3 regions of the Oleiphilus sp. HI0043 genome follow, and region 1 is predicted to be linked to each of the others. Evidence: predicted binding sites of a transcription regulator. Region 1 holds the regulator's gene; each other region holds the start of a gene.
What was found. The regulator sigma-54, encoded in region 1, starts transcription at its own class of promoters, with help from an activator protein. The targets are predictions, from matches to a motif close to TGGCACNNNNNTTGCTNT.
Positions count from the first base shown of each region.

Region 2: the regulator sigma-54 is predicted to act here: its motif matches at 2,994-3,011, upstream of flgB (flagellar basal body rod protein FlgB).
Region 3: the regulator sigma-54 is predicted to act here: its motif matches at 1,869-1,886, upstream of A3729_RS33205 (PEP-CTERM sorting domain-containing protein).

Region 1 is NZ_LWEY01001489.1:27,584-33,361, reverse strand. It holds gene rapZ (RNase adapter RapZ) at 1-650, opposite strand, end outside; gene ptsN (PTS IIA-like nitrogen regulatory protein PtsN) at 693-1,154, opposite strand; gene hpf (ribosome hibernation-promoting factor, HPF/YfiA family) at 1,181-1,489, opposite strand; gene A3729_RS21325 (RNA polymerase factor sigma-54) at 1,592-3,136, opposite strand; gene lptB (LPS export ABC transporter ATP-binding protein) at 3,447-4,172, opposite strand; gene lptA (lipopolysaccharide transport periplasmic protein LptA) at 4,185-4,793, opposite strand; gene lptC (LPS export ABC transporter periplasmic protein LptC) at 4,777-5,346, opposite strand; gene A3729_RS21305 (HAD family hydrolase) at 5,365-5,778, opposite strand, start outside.
Region 2 is NZ_LWEY01000335.1:27,929-33,706, forward strand. It holds gene queF (NADPH-dependent 7-cyano-7-deazaguanine reductase QueF) at 1-596, shown strand, start outside; gene A3729_RS04635 (adenylate/guanylate cyclase domain-containing protein) at 611-2,035, opposite strand; gene A3729_RS04640 (nitroreductase family protein) at 2,239-2,829, shown strand; gene flgB (flagellar basal body rod protein FlgB) at 3,055-3,462, shown strand; gene flgC (flagellar basal body rod protein FlgC) at 3,465-3,908, shown strand; gene A3729_RS04655 (flagellar hook assembly protein FlgD) at 3,922-4,602, shown strand; gene A3729_RS04660 (flagellar hook-basal body complex protein) at 4,675-5,778, shown strand, end outside.
Region 3 is NZ_LWEY01001323.1:5,014-10,791, reverse strand. It holds gene A3729_RS17685 (NADP-dependent isocitrate dehydrogenase) at 1-770, opposite strand, end outside; gene A3729_RS17680 (hypothetical protein) at 1,025-1,657, opposite strand; gene A3729_RS33205 (PEP-CTERM sorting domain-containing protein) at 1,952-2,623, shown strand; gene A3729_RS17670 (hypothetical protein) at 2,693-3,292, opposite strand; gene A3729_RS17665 (MFS transporter) at 3,285-4,460, opposite strand; gene A3729_RS17660 (adenosine kinase) at 4,606-5,589, shown strand.

The sequences.
Region 1 (5,778 bases):
TGGGCGTTCATGAAGTCTACGACGGGCTTATCTAATCCACTAAAAGTACGAAGGTTTGGGTCCCAGTATGGGTTTGGCAAACAGCGAACGTCGAATACGTAATCTGCATCGCTAGGAACACCATTTTTGAAACCAAATGATTGAAAGAGTATGGCGAGCTCTTGCTCTCGTTTGCCTGTCACTCTAAGTTTTATGAGGTCTCTTAACTCGTATAGGGTTAGTTTCGTAGTGTCGACAGTCAGGTCAGCTTTTAGTGCCAGCTGGTCGAGAAGCGTTCTTTCGGTTTCAATCGCTTCGGTGAGTGAGTGTGTTGTGCTGCTAAGTGGGTGTTTGCGTCGAGTATCGTGAAAGCGCTTTAGGAGCGTCTCACTTTGTGCGTCAAGAAAAATGATATCGACATCAATCTCCATCTGCTTTAGCTTCTCGTAAACTTGGGGGAATGCTTCTATTCCACCCTGCAGATTTCTAGCATCGATACTGATCGCAACGTTACTTAACCTTGTATCTTTACCTTGTAGTGATTGTTTACCAAGGTTTAGTAAAAGCCCAACCGGTAAATTATCAATGCAGTAATACCCCATGTCTTCAAGGACGTGAAGGGCCGTGCTTTTTCCGGAACCGGATCTGCCACTGACAATAACGAGCTTCATAAGAAGTTCCTAGCAATTTTGAGCTTCTAAGGTTTGTAGGTCTTAAGCAATTATTTTCTGATAAAGTTCAGTGCCTGTAGCAGATTCCCTTAAACTATCGCAAAAAGCAGTGTTGTTGAACTTCTCTGCAATTTGACTTAAAAGATCCAGGTGCTCGCTCGTCGCCTCGGAGGGGACAAGTAAAACGAAAAGAATATCAACGTCTTCGTTATCTATCGAGTCAAAAGGTATCTTTTTTTCAAGTGTAAATAGACAACCAATAACTTGTTTGCAGTTTTCCAGTCTGCTGTGGGGAATGGCAATTCCTTGCCCAACTCCCGTGCTTCCCAGTCGTTCACGAGAAATAAGGTTGTCAAATATTTCAGTTTCATCAAGATGAGGAAATTGTTTTGAGACCAGGTGTGCAGCCTGTTGAAGAACTTTTTTCTTGCTACCACCGGGCAAACCGCGTTGGGTTAGCTCCGGTGACAAGATGGCCTCGATAGTAATTTTATTTTCAGACATTTTTCGACTCTAAAGATCGCTAATAACTAGCGTGCTGCTGCGCCGTGTGCGCGGTCAACTTTCTTTTCCTTGTGCTTAAGAATTTGACGGTCTAGCTTATCAACTAGCTGGTCGATAGCGGCATACATGTCGTCGTTCTCGGCGTGGCCGTGGATATCTGCACCAGCGATATGTAGCGTTGATTCAGCAATATGTGCTTGTTTCGATACAGAAAGGGTTACCTGTACGTTGCTAATGCCGCCAATATGGCGCTCTAGCTTTTGCAATTTGGTTTTCACATATTCTTTAAGTGCATCAGTTAAATCTACATGATGGCCAGTGATATTTAATTGCATAGTATTCTCCTATCATCGTTATTTTTAGCGAGAGTTGAATATTGACTCACTTTTCGCTTATCAAATCAACTTGCTGCAGGCAGCAAGTTATCAAATATTGTATTAAACCAATCTTTTTCTTTCGTTCGATGGGGGGATCGACATCGCTTCGCGGTATTTTGCGATAGTGCGGCGGGCGACGTTAATTCCTTGCTCTTTCAACAAGTCGGCAATCTTGCTATCGCTAAGAGGTTTTTTAGGGTTTTCTGCTGATATTAACTTCTTAATAATTGCGCGAATCGCTGTTGACGAGCACTCTCCGCCAGTAGTTGTGCTGACGTGGCTTGAGAAAAAGTATTTGAGTTCAAATATGCCTCGTGGCGTATGCATGTACTTTTGTGTTGTCACACGAGATATGGTGGACTCATGCATTTCTACCGCTTCAGCAATATCATGTAAAATCAGCGGCTTCATCGCTTCATCACCATAGTCAAGGAAGCCTTGTTGGTGAGCTACTATCTTACTTGCCACTTTTAGAAGCGTCTCGTTACGACTTTGTAGGCTTTTAATAAACCACTTTGCTTCTTGAAGTTGATCCTTCATAAAGGTGTTGTCGTTACTGGAGTCAGCTCTCTTTATAAACGAAGCATAATTTGCATTGACCCTTATTTTTGGCGCAATCTCTGGGTTGAGCTCAACTTTCCAGCGTCCTTTTTCTTTCTTTACGACGACATCTGGCACAATGTACTCAGGCTCGGAAGAAGCAATGGATTCACCTGGTTTAGGGTTCAAAGACTGAATTAGAGAGATAACCTCTTTCAGTTCATGCTCTTTAAGGCGGCTGCGTCGCATTAGTTGAGCGTAGTCTCTTGATCCTAATAAGTTCAGGTAGTGGCTGATTACAAGCTTTGCTTGTGGTAGCCAGGGCGTATCTTTTGGTAGCTGGCGTAACTGTAGCAGCAAACAGTCGGGCAGGTCTTTGGCAAATACCCCAGGTGGATCAAAGTGCTGCACGCGTTTTAAGACGGCTTCAACTTCATCTAATTCAACCGGGTCTTCGTCATCTGAGTTGTGCAGCCCCTCGTGTATCTCTTCAACGGTATTCGTTAGGTAGCCGTCTGTATCTGTTGCGTCGATTAATGACATCGCAATGTATCGGTCGCGATCAGACATGGGGGTAAGGTTAAGTTGCCAATCTAGATGATCTGCAAGAGACTCGGTAGCAGCGTTTCTTTGTTCGAAGGCATTGTTGTCATCTTCGGGAACGGGACCACTGGGCGCATTGTTTGTATATATGTCATCCCAAGCCGTATCAACAGGCAGATCTTCCGGTATAGTATCTGACCACTCTTCACTAGGCGTGTCGGCTTCATTGCTAGCAGGTGCTTCGCTCGAACTGGTGTCTGTACTACTGCTTTGTTGGTTGTCCTGAGAGGCGTACTCGTTGCCATCATTTTGATGACTTTCATTCTGATTTTCTTGTTTATCACTTGTATTTCCAGGCTCGTTGTTATCGTCCTGGAGTTCGAGCATAGGATTAGATTCCAATGCTTCTTGTATTTCGTTTTGAAGGTCAAGAGTCGACAATTGTAGCAAGCGGATTGCTTGCTGCAATTGAGGTGTCATTGTCAGTTGTTGACCGAGCTTTAATTGGAGAGAAACCTTCATGTTCATGAGGATGTCACCAACTTAAGACTTAAATTTTGAATCATGTATTGTCGCTTATTATATTTTGCGGAAATGGTCGCTGTGAATAAACGTATTTATATTTACTTCATTTACACAAGTGTAGTGCGAAGATAGCAAAGTGTGAAACAAATAAAAGTATATTTACGTTACCAGCCTACAAATAATTGTTTTAGATCAAGTTATCGTCTTGTTGACGTGAAAATTGCATGCTACTCATTTCTAAGCTGAAAGTCATGCTTAATTGTTTGTATATGCTGTTCGAATCGAATGCTATGAACTAGCCACTGGCTTATAATTTGAATTGATTGCCCAAGTAGACTTGTTTGACCTTTTCATTATTCAGAATGTCTTCAGCACTTCCTGAAGCAATGATATGGCCATCACCAACAATATAGGCTTTTTCACAAATATCCAGCGTTTCTCTAACGTTGTGATCGGTTATGAGTACGCCGATATTTTTACTTTTAAGGTGAGAGACGATTGACTTGATGTCGTTGACCGATATTGGGTCGACACCTGCGAAGGGCTCATCGAGTAGAATGAAGTCAGGCTCCATTGCTAAAGCTCTGGCTATTTCCACTCGCCTACGTTCACCGCCTGACAAGGCCATGCCAAGACTATCTTTGATGTGAGTGATGTGAAACTCTTCGAGTAAGGCTTCCATTCTTTGTCGCCTTTCGCTGCGAGAAAGATCTTTTCTAATCTCTAGTACCGCCAGGATATTGTCTCGAACACTTAACTTTCTAAATATTGAAGCTTCCTGGGGCAGGTAGCCGACACCGTTTCGTGCCCTATCATGCATAGCCATGGATGATAGGTCGGTATCATTAACTGATATCTTGCCTTTATCATGCTTAACCAGGCCTACAATCATATAGAAACAAGTGGTTTTACCAGCACCGTTAGGGCCGAGCAGCCCGATCACTTCACCGCTGTTGATAGTCAGGGAAACATCTTTAACTATTTGGCGTTTATCATAGGCCTTGGCTAGGTTTTCTGCTTTTAAAGTTTTCATTGTTGCTCAGGTCTATTGCTTTTGCTCGGCACCGGACTCGGCATTTGGAGCAGGTTCGAGTGGCAGTTTGTTTTCGTTTTCTGGAGAACCTTTTATTAGTGGCACTTCAGTATTTTCCGATGCGGTCTCGGCATTAGGGTAGTAATGAATTTTAACTCGAGACCCTTGGGTCTGATCTCCCTTGGCGCGTATAGCTCTTCGTACAATGTCGTACTCTATTTCTTCACCTGAAAAGGAGTTGTCTTGTTGTACTAACTTAGCTTGGCCGGAAAAACGTAACAAGTTGTCTTTTGCAATATAAGTAATAGAGCTGCCATAGCCATGAGTGTTCGGGCTATCGGCGCTTACTTGTTGTACAAAGTGTGCTGGCTGGCCAGAGGCCTGGATGGTTGTAATGCTGCGATTTGTCGCCTTTACAGAAATATTATCTGCTTCTAGGCGAGATAAACCTTGGGAGATTATGACATTGCCGGTATAGGTTGACGTGCCATTCTGGTCGTCAAGGCTAGCCTGGTCTGACTCTATGGATATTGGAAGTTTACTGCTCGGGTCGATTGCAAAACAAAAAGCAGGCAAAAGGGTTAACAGGGTGGCACGGAGCAAGCTATTTATTGAAGGCATACTGTCCTCTGACATTGCTAAGGAGTTCAATGCGTTTTTCATTAAGCCAGCCGTTTAAGCCGGTTGCTTGAATGACGCTTTGATCTTTCCTAATGGTAACGGCTTGGTTTGATGAGATAAAGGCCTGTTTTCGGTCTATCGATATTTGATCGCTTTCAATGCTCCATGTTTTATCGCTGGGGATAATCTGCTCGATGATGACATTTCCGGAAAGCATTAGTGTATCGCTGTCTGGCTGGATTTCACCATTGTTGGCACTAAGTTGAATTATTTCTCCCTGTTCATTTGAGAGTGTCGCCTCAATGTGCTCGATATCGATTTGGTCAGATTGTGCGTAAAATAATGCGCTTTTACTTTGTAAGTTGGTTGAGAAGCCTTTGTCATCATATAGCGTAAATCTTGCGCCTTCGACGAATGCAGCGGGCCTGTCTGTACCTGCTTCTGATGCGCTTTTTTGGGTATCTTTTATCTTTTCTTCAGAAAATAAAAGTAGACCCAGTGCAAGGCAGGCTAGGGCAATGATTAAAGGTCTGTAATGGCTCGGGTTAAGCATAAATAGCCTGTTTTGAGTCTAAGATAAATAGCTCTGGTGGTACGCTTCCAGAAGTCCTTTAGCTTCCAGGATAAGGTCAGAAACTTCACGGACAGCACCTTGGCCGCCAGGGGTTTGAGTGCAATGTGCTGCATGCTTTTTAATAAGGCTATGCGCATTGGGAACTGTGATGCCTAGCTGCACGCTGGTGATTGCAGATAAGTCAGGTAAGTCATCGCCCACGTAACATATTTGGTCAAAGGAAATACCGAGTTCTTCGCTAATTTCACCTAGGGCAATTTTTTTGTCTTCTCTTCCTTGAAGGATGTTTTTAATGCCAAGGTCTTTTGCGCGCCTCGCCGTTAGTGCTGAGGTTCGACCTGTGATAATAGCGACTTCGATATCATGCTTCATTAGTGCTTTAATTCCTTGGCCATCAAGAATATTAAAGGC
Region 2 (5,778 bases), on a different contig from region 1:
ACTCTTTCAACCACCTTTCTTTCAAAGATGCTTCGGCTGTAGAGCGATTGTTAAGTAAAGACTTAAGTGCTGCGGCCGGTGGAATCGTTTCTGTAGAGGTTCTTGCATTAAAAGATACAAGACATCATGTGGCAGAGAATTTATGCCAGGGAAGTTCAGCAGAAGAGTCTTTATATGCTAGCGCAGAGTGTATTGATGAAATAGATGCGGAAGACTTTGAATATCAGCCGAACCCTGAGCTACTCAAAACGGTGCCAGGTGGGGTTGAGGTGAACGAGACGCTCTACTCTGACTTGCTTCGCTCGAATTGTCCTGTGACGGGGCAACCAGACTGGGGGACTGTATTTATTCATTACGCGGGGCAGCAGATAGATCGCGAGAGCTTACTAAAATATATTGTATCTTTTAGGCAGTGTCAGGACTTTCATGAGCATTGTGTCGAGCGAATCTTTATTGATTTACTGCAATATTGCCATTGTGATTCTTTAAGTGTTTATGCGCGCTACACTCGCCGAGGTGGCTTGGATATCAACCCCTACCGCGCAACAGCAGATCTTAAGGCGAGAACGGAGAGCCTGAGAACTCCAAGGCAGTAACGAGCGTTATTGTGTTAGCTGTCTTTTAGTTTCTCAGTTGCTTTTTCAAGGGCATGGACGATAGCGTCTTTATTAGTGTCGTCTATTTTTCCGGTATCCAGATACATCGCAAACCCTTCAGCTTCATGCTCTATGAAGCTCTGACCGGCACCGATATCGCGTCTAAGGTCAACGATTTGATAAATCGGAACGGGTCTAGCGAAGCCTTTAACGGTAATCTCTCCCTTATCACGACACATAACCTTATCTTTTATCAGAGAGAAAGTTTCGTAAGAAACCAGGATTTCGCCTGGCTCTGATAGTGCTTCCAAGCGAGAAGCCAAGTTAACTTCCTTGCCGATAATGGTGTAGTCCATGCGGTTTTCAGCGCCAAAATTTCCTACAGTGCTGAAGCCCGTACTGATCCCAATCCGAATTTGCAGTGGCGTCTTGATTCCTTGGCTCTTCCACTTTTGACGCAGTATCTTCATGTGCTTACGCATCTCAATTGCCATGGAAACACAAGCCATCGTATCTTCTTTAGCGCCACGACTGGTTGGGTCACCAAAGAAAATCATAATACTGTCGCCAATAAACTTATCGATTGTGCCGCCGTATTTTAAGGCGATTTGCGACATTTCGTTGAAGTAGTTGTTCAGCAGCTCGGTCAAACCTTCGGGTTCCATTTCTTCCGACAGCTCTGTAAAACCTTTGATGTCAGAGAAGAAGATAGATAGACGCTTGCGCTGTGTTTCCAGGCGCACGTCACGTTCGCCGGTAAAAATTGACTGCCAGACTTGTGGAGATAGGTATTTAGCAAGCTTGTGAGAAAGCGATATAGACTGCTCTCTTTGTGTCTGAATCTGGTGCTTGGCCTTATGTAAGGCTTCGGCTTGTTGGTGGGTATAGTAAGCAGTAACCGAGACATAGACTGTAGCGCTAATACCGGCCACTAGATCGACAATCATTGGTGCGTGAGGCGCGAAGTCAAGGCCGAATATCATGGAGGAAATAATGGTGGAGGTAAGTAAGATTAGGTTGCCTTTGAGCCAGGTCGACATACCTCCAACGACGATGAAGCTAAAACTCGCCATGAGAATATTGAATATGGTTGCCGTCGGGCTGAAGTCAATTAGTACAATAATGACACCGACCAAAGCGCCATCTATTAGTAGTGTGTTCTCACGTGCTGCAGCGCTTTGCTCTAGCTTTAAATGTCTAATAACAAAGTAAAGAAGGTGTGGCCATAACATGGCCGCAGGAATAAACCAGATCAAGTAGTCGTGGAAATGTCCTTCAAGAACACCGACCGCCATCGTGATACTAGACGTCAAATAAGCCAAAACCCTGCCGTTGTATGCGGGCATGACTGACGGTGGCGTATCTATTTTGTCGGTGGAGTGTTGTGTCGCCTTATTCTGTGTTGACGATTTTTTATTAGATATTTTCAATGGGATCATTTTTTCATACATCTCTGATAAGCAGCAAAGGTTATCAGTTCCCTTATATATAGACAAATTTTGCTTACACTGTTTTAATTTCGTTCTTGGGAAATAGCGCTTGCACTAAGGTTTCGTGATCTAAATGTGGTTATATCATTATGTTCACCTGAAAAGAATAGTGCAGGTTAGGTAGCTTATATTAAAGCAGGAGATACGCGGGTATGAATGAGCATAAAACAATTGATGAGGCGGGCTCTCATGCGGTGTTGGAAATATTGAAGTCCAGGGTTTCTCATCCTCGCTTGAGTGCTCCAGCCCCAAGCCCTGATCAAATGGAAACTGTTTTTCAAGCAGCGCTTAGGACGCCTGACCATAAATGCTTAAAGCCATGGCGATTTCTTGTGATCGAAGGGGACTCGTTACATCGTCTGGGTGATTTGTTTTGTCAGGCTGCTGAAGCGAATGAGGGAAAGCTTAGTGAAGCGCAAGAAAATAAATACCGCTCAATGCCGCTTCGAGCGCCCAAGATCATCGTTGCTGTGTCCAAAAACATCGAACACCCTAAAGTACCTTTCGAAGAGCAGGTTGTGTCCTGCGGCGTTGCGGTGGGTTATATGTTGTTAGCGCTTCAGGCGCAGGGCTTTGGTGGTATTTGGCGTACCGGAGAAATGGCATTGAATGGCGACGTGAAGCAAGGCCTGGGTTTATCGCTCGAGGAGTCTATCGTGGGCTTCTTATATATTGGTACACCGCTTGCCGAAGCCAAAAAGTTAGCGCCTGTTGCTAGTAAGGATTACTTTGTCCCATGGTAGTGCTCGGCGATTTTCCTCTGACTATAAATTGGGTCAACCCAGGTGATATCTTCGCTTGTTCCCTCAAAAAACGGCAAATCTAAAAGGATAGGAATTGCCGATCTAAAAAACTCCATAAAACCATAAGTATTTGATTTTTAAGTATTAAAAAAATATTTATTGGTTGGCATCGCAATTGCTTTATCTAATCGTAGAAACTTTATGATGAAGCAAGTGGGAGTATCGATGTCGATTTCATTCAGCAATGCATTAGGAATTCACGAACAAGCGCTGGAGTTACGTGTTAACCGTGCTGAGGTGTTGGCTAATAACTTGGCTAATGCAGATACACCCGGATTTAAGGCAAGAGATATAGACTTCAAAGCGGTCCTGGGTAATGAAATGGCTAGCCAGGGAGGCGCAAAGTCTCTCGAGATGGCGACCACGAACGGACAGCACTTGCCTCATGCTAACTCGAGCGGAAGCAATGAGTTGCTTTATCGAACGCCCAGCCAGCCATCTGTTGACGGTAATACCGTTGATACCCAAGAAGAAATGGCAGAGTTTATGAAGAATACCTTGCAATACCAATCCAGCTTCCAGTTTTTGAATGGCAAGTTCAAGTCACTAACCAATGCGATTCGGGGTGAATAAATATGTCTCTTAGTCAGATTTTTGATATTGCCGGATCCGGCATGGCTGCTCAATCTATTCGCTTGAATACCACTGCTAGTAATATTGCTAATGCAGACAGTGCGGCAAGTAGTATTGATGAAGTATATCGCGCCCGAAAGCCCATCTTTTCGGCTGTCCAAGAAGATGCCATGCGCCAGGCAGTTGGTGGGGATTTCTTACAGCAGACGCCTGAGTCGGTAGGTGTTGAAGTAAAAGGGATTGTTGAAAGTGATGCACCTTTGGATATGCGTTACCAGCCTGACCACCCGTTGGCTGATGAGCAGGGATATGTGATGTACCCGAATGTAAATGTCGTTGAAGAGATGGCTGACATGCTTTCTGCTTCTCGAAGCTTTCAAACCAATATTGATGTAATGGATGCGGCAAAAACAATGATGCAGCGTTTGTTAACGCTAGGTCAGTAAGGGGCTAAATCTTATGACAGATATAAATACAACGGTGTCTTCTGCTGATGCTTTATCAGACTACCGCTATGAACCGACGACCAAAACACAAGGTTCGTCTGATCTAGGTCAGAATGAGTTTATGGAGTTGATGATTGCCCAGATGGAGAATCAAAGCCCGCTGGACCCTCAAGATAATGGTGAGTTCATTTCTCAGTTAGCAGAGTTTAGCTCTCTTGAAGAAATGCAGAAACTAAGTTCGCAAGTAGAAAGTTTTGCAACCCAGTATCAGTCTAGTCAGGCTTTGCAGGCTTCTGCAATGGTTGGGCGAACGGTTTTGGTGCCAGGTACTGAAGCTCCCATGGCGGCAGACGGAACAATTAGTGGATTGGTTGATCTTGAAGCCAGTACAGGTTCATTAAAGGTAAGTATCTTTAACGGTTCTGGTGAGTTGGTTAATCAGGTGGATATGGGGCAACAACTTGCCGGTTCTGTACCATTCTCGTGGGATGGAACAAATAGCAAGGGGGAGCAGATGCCCTATGACAATTACACGATCGCTGCTGAATCGAATCAAGGAGGAGATGTAAGTCAAATTACGACCTTGCTTTCCGCCAATGTGAGTAGCGTATCGATCGGGACTGGTGGTGCCATTTCGCTTAACTTAGCCGGTATGGGCGCTATTCCTTTAGAAGATGTTAGAGAGATTAACTAGGCATGAGTATGTGTCTGGCGTGCGAAATAATTGTAATCATTACGACAAAAAGAATCAGAAGAGAGGTGTAGTATGCCGTTTAACGTTGCATTAGGTGGGTTGAGAGCATCCTCCACGGACTTGGAAGTTACGGGTAATAACATTGCGAACGCGAGTACTGTTGGTTTTAAGCGTTCGCGTGCCGAGTTTGGTGATGTTTATTCCAATAGTTTTTTCGGCAGGGGGGCTACCTCAACGGGAGACGGTGTCGCAGTACAAAATATTCGACAGATGTTTGGTCAGGGTAACGTAAGCCTTACTGACAATAACCTGGACTTAGCAATTACCGGAAAAGGCTTTTTCGTGCTTAGTGATCAGGGTGAGGCCAAATATTCGCGTGCTGGTCAGCTAGGTGTGGATAAAGATGGTTTCATGGTCAATAACACGGGTATGCGTGTCCAGGGCTTTCAGGCTGATGAAGGTGGGACGGTATCGGGAGTTCTGGGTGATCTGGTTGTTGATGCGAATGATCTGCCTCCATCAAGATCAACTAATGTCGAAGCAGCTTTGAATCTGGATTCTTCAGAAGAAGCTTTGACTCAGAGTGGCACAACGATTAACTCGAACGGTGCAACGGATGTTGGTGTAGCACAAGCAGGAATTGTGAATGGCTATGCGAGTCAGGATATCGAAGTGACCTTTCCGGATGGCACGTCGCAGACCATTACAACGACTGCGGAATCAACTGCCGGGGCAATTGCATCTCAGTTTTCGCTTTTAGAAGGTGTGGATGCGACTGCTAGTACCAGCTCTACAATAACCTTAGCTGGATATGATAATGCCTCAGGAAATATGAGTATTAGCTTAAACGGAATTAGTTTCCAGCCAGCCGGTGCAACAGATGCATTGCAATTGGCCGACTTGGGAACTCGTATTAACTCGTCTGCGTTGGTGGGGGTTACCGCCGTCATAGATAGTGCTACTGGTGATTTGCAGATTATTCAGGATCAAGGAGCTAACTTGGTATTCGGTTTTGCGGGTGTCTCGGGCGATAGTTTTGAGGTTCTTGGGAGTGATGCCGCGGCGACGCCGGTAGTGCTTGACCCTGATGCTGTTCCTGCCGTTTTGAATGCGACTGTAGGTGGTGGAGTTAGCATTGTACTTGACGAGGGGGTCGTTGCGACCAACTTAAGTGCC
Region 3 (5,778 bases), on a different contig from region 1:
TTAACATGTAGAGAGAACAACAAGTCAGCTCTTCTTGCACCTTCCATCTCTTCTTCAAAGAACTGACGCAAAGCTTTAACACTCATAAACATGCCATCGATCACTTCTTTCTCAATGACAGCTGTCTTTTCTTTAAGTACGGTCACTTTTCCATCTGCTTCAACAAGTTCAATACGAACATTGCCAGCTTTTTCAATTACCGTAGACTGCTCTTGGTCGTAAAAGTCGCCGCTACGCATATGGGCAACATGTGTACGTGACGCCTGACTCCACTTACCCATGGAGTGTGGATATTTACGCGCATAGGCTTTAACGGAAGGTGGCGCGCGACGATCTGAATTACCTTCACGCAGAACAGGGTTTACCGCACTACCCAACACTTTGGCATACTTTGCTTTAATCTCTGTTTCTTGCTCGCTGCCAGCTTCGTCGGGGTACTCAGGAATATCATAACCCTGATCCTGTAGCTCTTTAATTGCTTCTTTCAACTGAGGAATTGATGCACTGATATTCGGCAATTTAATAATATTGGCTTCCGGATGTAGCGTTAATTCGCCCAACTCAGCTAACGCGTCTGGTACGCGTTGCTCTTCAGTCAGTTTCTCGGGGAAGGCTGCCAAGATACGTGCAGCTAAAGAAATGTCGCTCTCATCAACGGACACGCCAGCGGCGGAAGTGAAAGCGTTGAGTATAGGAAGTAAGGAATAGGTTGCCAGTGCTGGCGCTTCATCTGTTTTTGTGTAGATAATCTTGGATATTTCTGTTGTCATTTTTTCCCCAAACTGTACCGGTAGGATAACCAATGGAACTAATTTTACACACTGAGGACCTGACAACTCGTGATCACCAGACCCAGCGAAAATTATGCGTAAACGCTAGTGTAGCTAAAAAAGGAAGAAATTTCCCCTTCTACTTAAGTTTTATAACAAATTCAAAAGAGATAGTACTGAAATAAGATGGCATAATTATGTCAATAAAGGCGATATCCTTCATTCAAGTTTTCTGCTGAGGTTTTGGCCCTCTATTACTCGAATGCTCCATCCAGAATCATCTGACGAAAAAGCGCTGCAATTGACGTTTCTAAAGCCAGGACCTCATCACGTCGAGTAACAATTAAGGAGTAACTTTCGATTTCATTTGCCCCAGCATAAACATCAACACGCCCCTTATTAGCAAAAAACTCTCCCACCAATAGCAACTCCCCCCCGATACGTTCATAGAGCTCCAAAGCCACCAAATAACAGTGAGAGCCCGATGCTGGTAAAATACCAAAAGTCAGCACTGAAGCCGTATAAGACGCACCATCACTTGCCGCATCACCAAGCCCTTCACACGCACCGCCATCAGGGAAGGCAGATATCAACTTCGCCACATAAGTTGCTTCTTCTGGAGAAGCTTTTCTAAACCCAAACTTTGAGGCCACATTCGCGAACATTTGACCGACCTCAAGCGACGAGTGATGCAGCTCATAAAGCCCCCCACCTTCTTGAGACGCAAGAATCAACTGACTTCTATCAACATGCAAGGCAGAAGATGAAATCTTAGCATTACTCGCATTAACTAAATATTGCCTCGCGTCTGACGTCGTTGTTGAACAGGCCGATAACAGGCCCAGCAAACACATCAACAATAGTAATTTCATTTCTATCTGAGCCACAATTTAATCTCACCCTATTTATAGATGGGCTGGCATTCGCTCTCAACACCTGCCGATAAACTTCTAAATCACTGATAAACATAGTAACACGCCACCCATTTCTGAACACTTAAATAACTGTCAGCTTTTTTTACACAATAAACAAAAAAACCATAGAAAGAAAAATATCAAATAACTTATCCTACTGTTATATATATATTTTATGGATCATTGGCACAACTAATGCTTTGAACAACAGTTATAATTAACGGACTATTTTGTAGTCGTCATTTAATTACAAATAAGGAAAATTACATGAAACTTAAGCAGCTTTTAGCAGCAGCAACTTTAGCAGTTACCTCTGTATGCGCTCTTGCAACACCTCAGTACACTGGTGAAACGTCCGCAACAAACATCAACCTTGGCTCACAAGGAAACGGTTATTACCTTTGGACAACTGAAGGCAATGACTATCAATGGAATGTTCGTTGGAGAAGCCCAAATGTATCATCAAACGCCACATGGTTTGGTAGCTTCGAAGTCGTAAATGGCAGCTCTCCTACAGCTACAACCATTAGCTTTGACGGCAGTGACTACACCTCTACAAGCAACTGGGGCAATACTATCAACTGGACTGCAAAAACAAATAGCAATGGCTATGATGGGTTTACCTTTGACCTTGACAAAGACACAAAGCTTACTCGCTTTAACTTGGGTTCAAGCCTTTTTGCTGACCTGGAAGACAACACAACAGATCCAGGCACTGAAGGCTTCGGCATCTTCATCGGCCAAAACTATGCAACACCAAACGTTCTAGTTGGTAGCAAGCCATATACGAAGTACAAAAATGTTGACGGCGTAATCGTAGAATCGCGCGGTGACGGCATCCACCAGTCATTCGAAGTATCAGTTGCAGAGCCAGGCACTCTAGCTCTTCTAGGTCTTGGTTTGGCTGGTCTAGGTTTCGCTCGTCGTAAGCAAGCTTAATCTAGCACTCGCAAGTAATAATAAAAAAGCCTCGCATTTGTGAGGTTTTTTTATGCCTATCAATCTTGTCTAAAACCACCCACTATTTAAGTCATCTTTACACGACCAGTATTGCTCACTATATTTTTTAGCCCGAGCCTCAACCTTCTTCGCTACCTTTTTTAGCCAAGGTTTTTTTTCATAACTAGCTCTACGATAACCACCATGCCCTTCGTGATAATTTAGGTATTGTGCGTAGGCATCCCATTTACTAACCTTGTTTATCTTGCTACTTCGATTCATATACCAACCGACAAAATCAATCGCATCATCAAAATCATCGCGATCTGCAAAGGTGCTCCCGGCGTCAGCTACATATTCTCCCCAAACAGGAGTCTTAGCCTGAGAATAACCATACGCATCGCTCGCTCGACCGATAGGAATAAATCCAAGGAAGTACTCCATCGGCGGTGCCGCATCGTATTTAAAAGATGACTCTTGATACATTATGGCCATTGGAATGTGAACAGGGACTCCCCAGCGTTCCCGTACATCGAGCGCGGCATCATGCCAGTCTGGCTTTTCTTCGAATATTTTACAAATATTTTGAGGTTGTTCAGGCGGCAAGCTGGAGCAGCCAGCCAGACTTAAACCTCCAAGCAAAAGAAAACTAAAGCGATAATTAGACAAGCTCTCCCTCCTTACTTTTACCTATTCTCCAGATAAAGATCACCAACATCTGAACCAAAATTAGCGGAATAGCGTAGATAAGCAGGCTATTCCAGCCAACACTATAAATAACTACTCCACTAGATATTGATGCCGCAGCCTGGAATACAAACACAAAAAAGTCATTAAAACCCTGTACTTTATACCTCTCGGCAGGTTGGTACACTTTAGGAAGCAAAACCGTACCTGCGACAAATAGAAAGTTCCAACCAATACCTAGCAACACCAATCCAAGCCAATAATGCATCACATTCTGACCTGAAAGCGCTATCATCAAACACACCGTATAAGCTGCCAAACCAGCCAGCATCAAGCGATATTCACCAAACTTTGAAATCAGATATCCACTCACTAAGGAAGGCAAGAACATCGCAAGAATATGGCTCTGAATAACCCATTTAGTATCTTCTAAAGAATGCCCTTCCATGACATGCATACTGACGGGCGTAGCGGTCATAACATAACTCATCACCGCATAACCTATGGTTGCCGACATCACCGCCACCCAAAATAAGGATGAATGCATGATATCAATTAAAGGACGGCCGCCGAGTTCTTCCTCACCCCCTGTCACGACAACGGGCTGAAAAAACAACATAACAACACCACTTAATAAACAAAGAATTGAAAGCAGAGTAAACGAGCCCGAAAAGGGCACTTCATGCAACGCCCTCCCCAGATGAGCCAGCTCTGGCCCTAGTATCGCCGCAATAAGCCCACCCAACAACACGAAGGATGCAGCTTTTGGTGCCAGATATGGCTCAACACTCTCCATTGCCGCAAAACGATATTGCTGAATAACGGCCAGGGCACCACCTAGCAATACAGTACTCAAACAAAACAACCAAAAACTTTCATAAGATATAGAAATCGCAGCAAAACATGATACCAAAGCGCTATATAAGGAGGCAGCCAAAAAGATCTTTTTTCTACCGAAACGCTGCATTAGACGCGAGACCGGAATCACGGCACAGGCGGTACCAATAACAATGCCCGCTACAGGCAATGTGGAAAGTTCTGGATCAGGAGCAAGCGATGCCCCGACCAAACCACCGATAAACACAACCATTGGCGCAATACACAAGCCCAGCGCACCAGATAACAATAAAACCAATACATTTCTATTCATTCCAAGCAAGGTTCTTCCTCATATATCCTTTTTCATGCTATCTACCGCGCAGGCTATTCACCAAGCGTATAAATCGTCTTTGCCATACGCAAATGACGCTGTATATAATGGACACCACCATTAGCCAACTAGCAAGGCAATTACTATGCAACAATATCACGTCTATGGTTTAGGCGCCGCCCTCGTCGATACTGAAATTGAAGTCACCGATGAATTCCTATCCCAAGCTAATATTGAGAAAGGTCTAATGACCTTGGTGGATGAAACCCGCCAAGCCGAAATACTAGAGCTAATGAAAGAACACTTGGTTGGTAGTAAAAGAGCCAGCGGCGGCTCGGCATGCAACTCGATTATCGCTGCCAGTTACTTCGGTGCCAAGACCTATTATTCCTGCAAAGTATCAGACGACGAAAACGGCCTATTCTTCCAACAAGATACCCAAGCAGCGGGCGTGACCACAAGCGATAAAGCCCACCCGAATGGTACAACCGGAAAATGTCTGGTTATGATTACCCCTGACGCCGAACGAACCATGAATACATTCTTGGGCGTAAGCGCTGAATTAGATGAAGCACAGCTTGATGCTAAAGCTATTGCTCAATCTGAATACCTGTATATCGAAGGCTATCTCGTTACATCACCTAGTGGCAAACAAGCGGCCATCAAAGCACGGGAAATTGCCGAGCAGCAGGGTGTAAAAACGGCAATTTCCCTCTCTGACCCAGGAATGGTCGAGTTCTTTGGCGAAGGGCTAAAGGAAATGATCGGCCAACAGGTTGATTTATTATTCTGCAACAAAGACGAAGCACTCGCCTGGACACAAAGCAATAACATCGAAGATGCTGCTGAAAAGCTTAAAGAAACTGCAAAGTCTTTTGCAATTACTTTAGGAAAAGATGGCGCTCTCGTTTATGACGGCAATGAAATCTCAATAGTCGCTGGCGTTGAAGCAAAAGCAATCGATACAAATGGAGCCGGCGACATGTTCGCAGGTGCATTTCTTTATGCAATCACTCATGACCAAACCTTTGCCCAAGCAGCAACGCTTGCTAACAGAGCCGCAGCTCAAGTGGTGAGTCAGTACGGCCCGAGACTCAGACCAGAACAACATGCAGATCTGAAGTTCTAGATAAATATTCTTCCCGTTTAACAGCCTCGACTCATGAGGCTGTTAAATCTTATCACGACCTGAAACTGCAGATTAAAGCTCCCGTTGTTCCCTTTTCCAAATCTTCGACTACACTATTAAAATGTGAAACTTAAGGTAAGCTGTATAAAACTAAACACATTGCCTTTTTCCAATAACGCTGTTTATAAT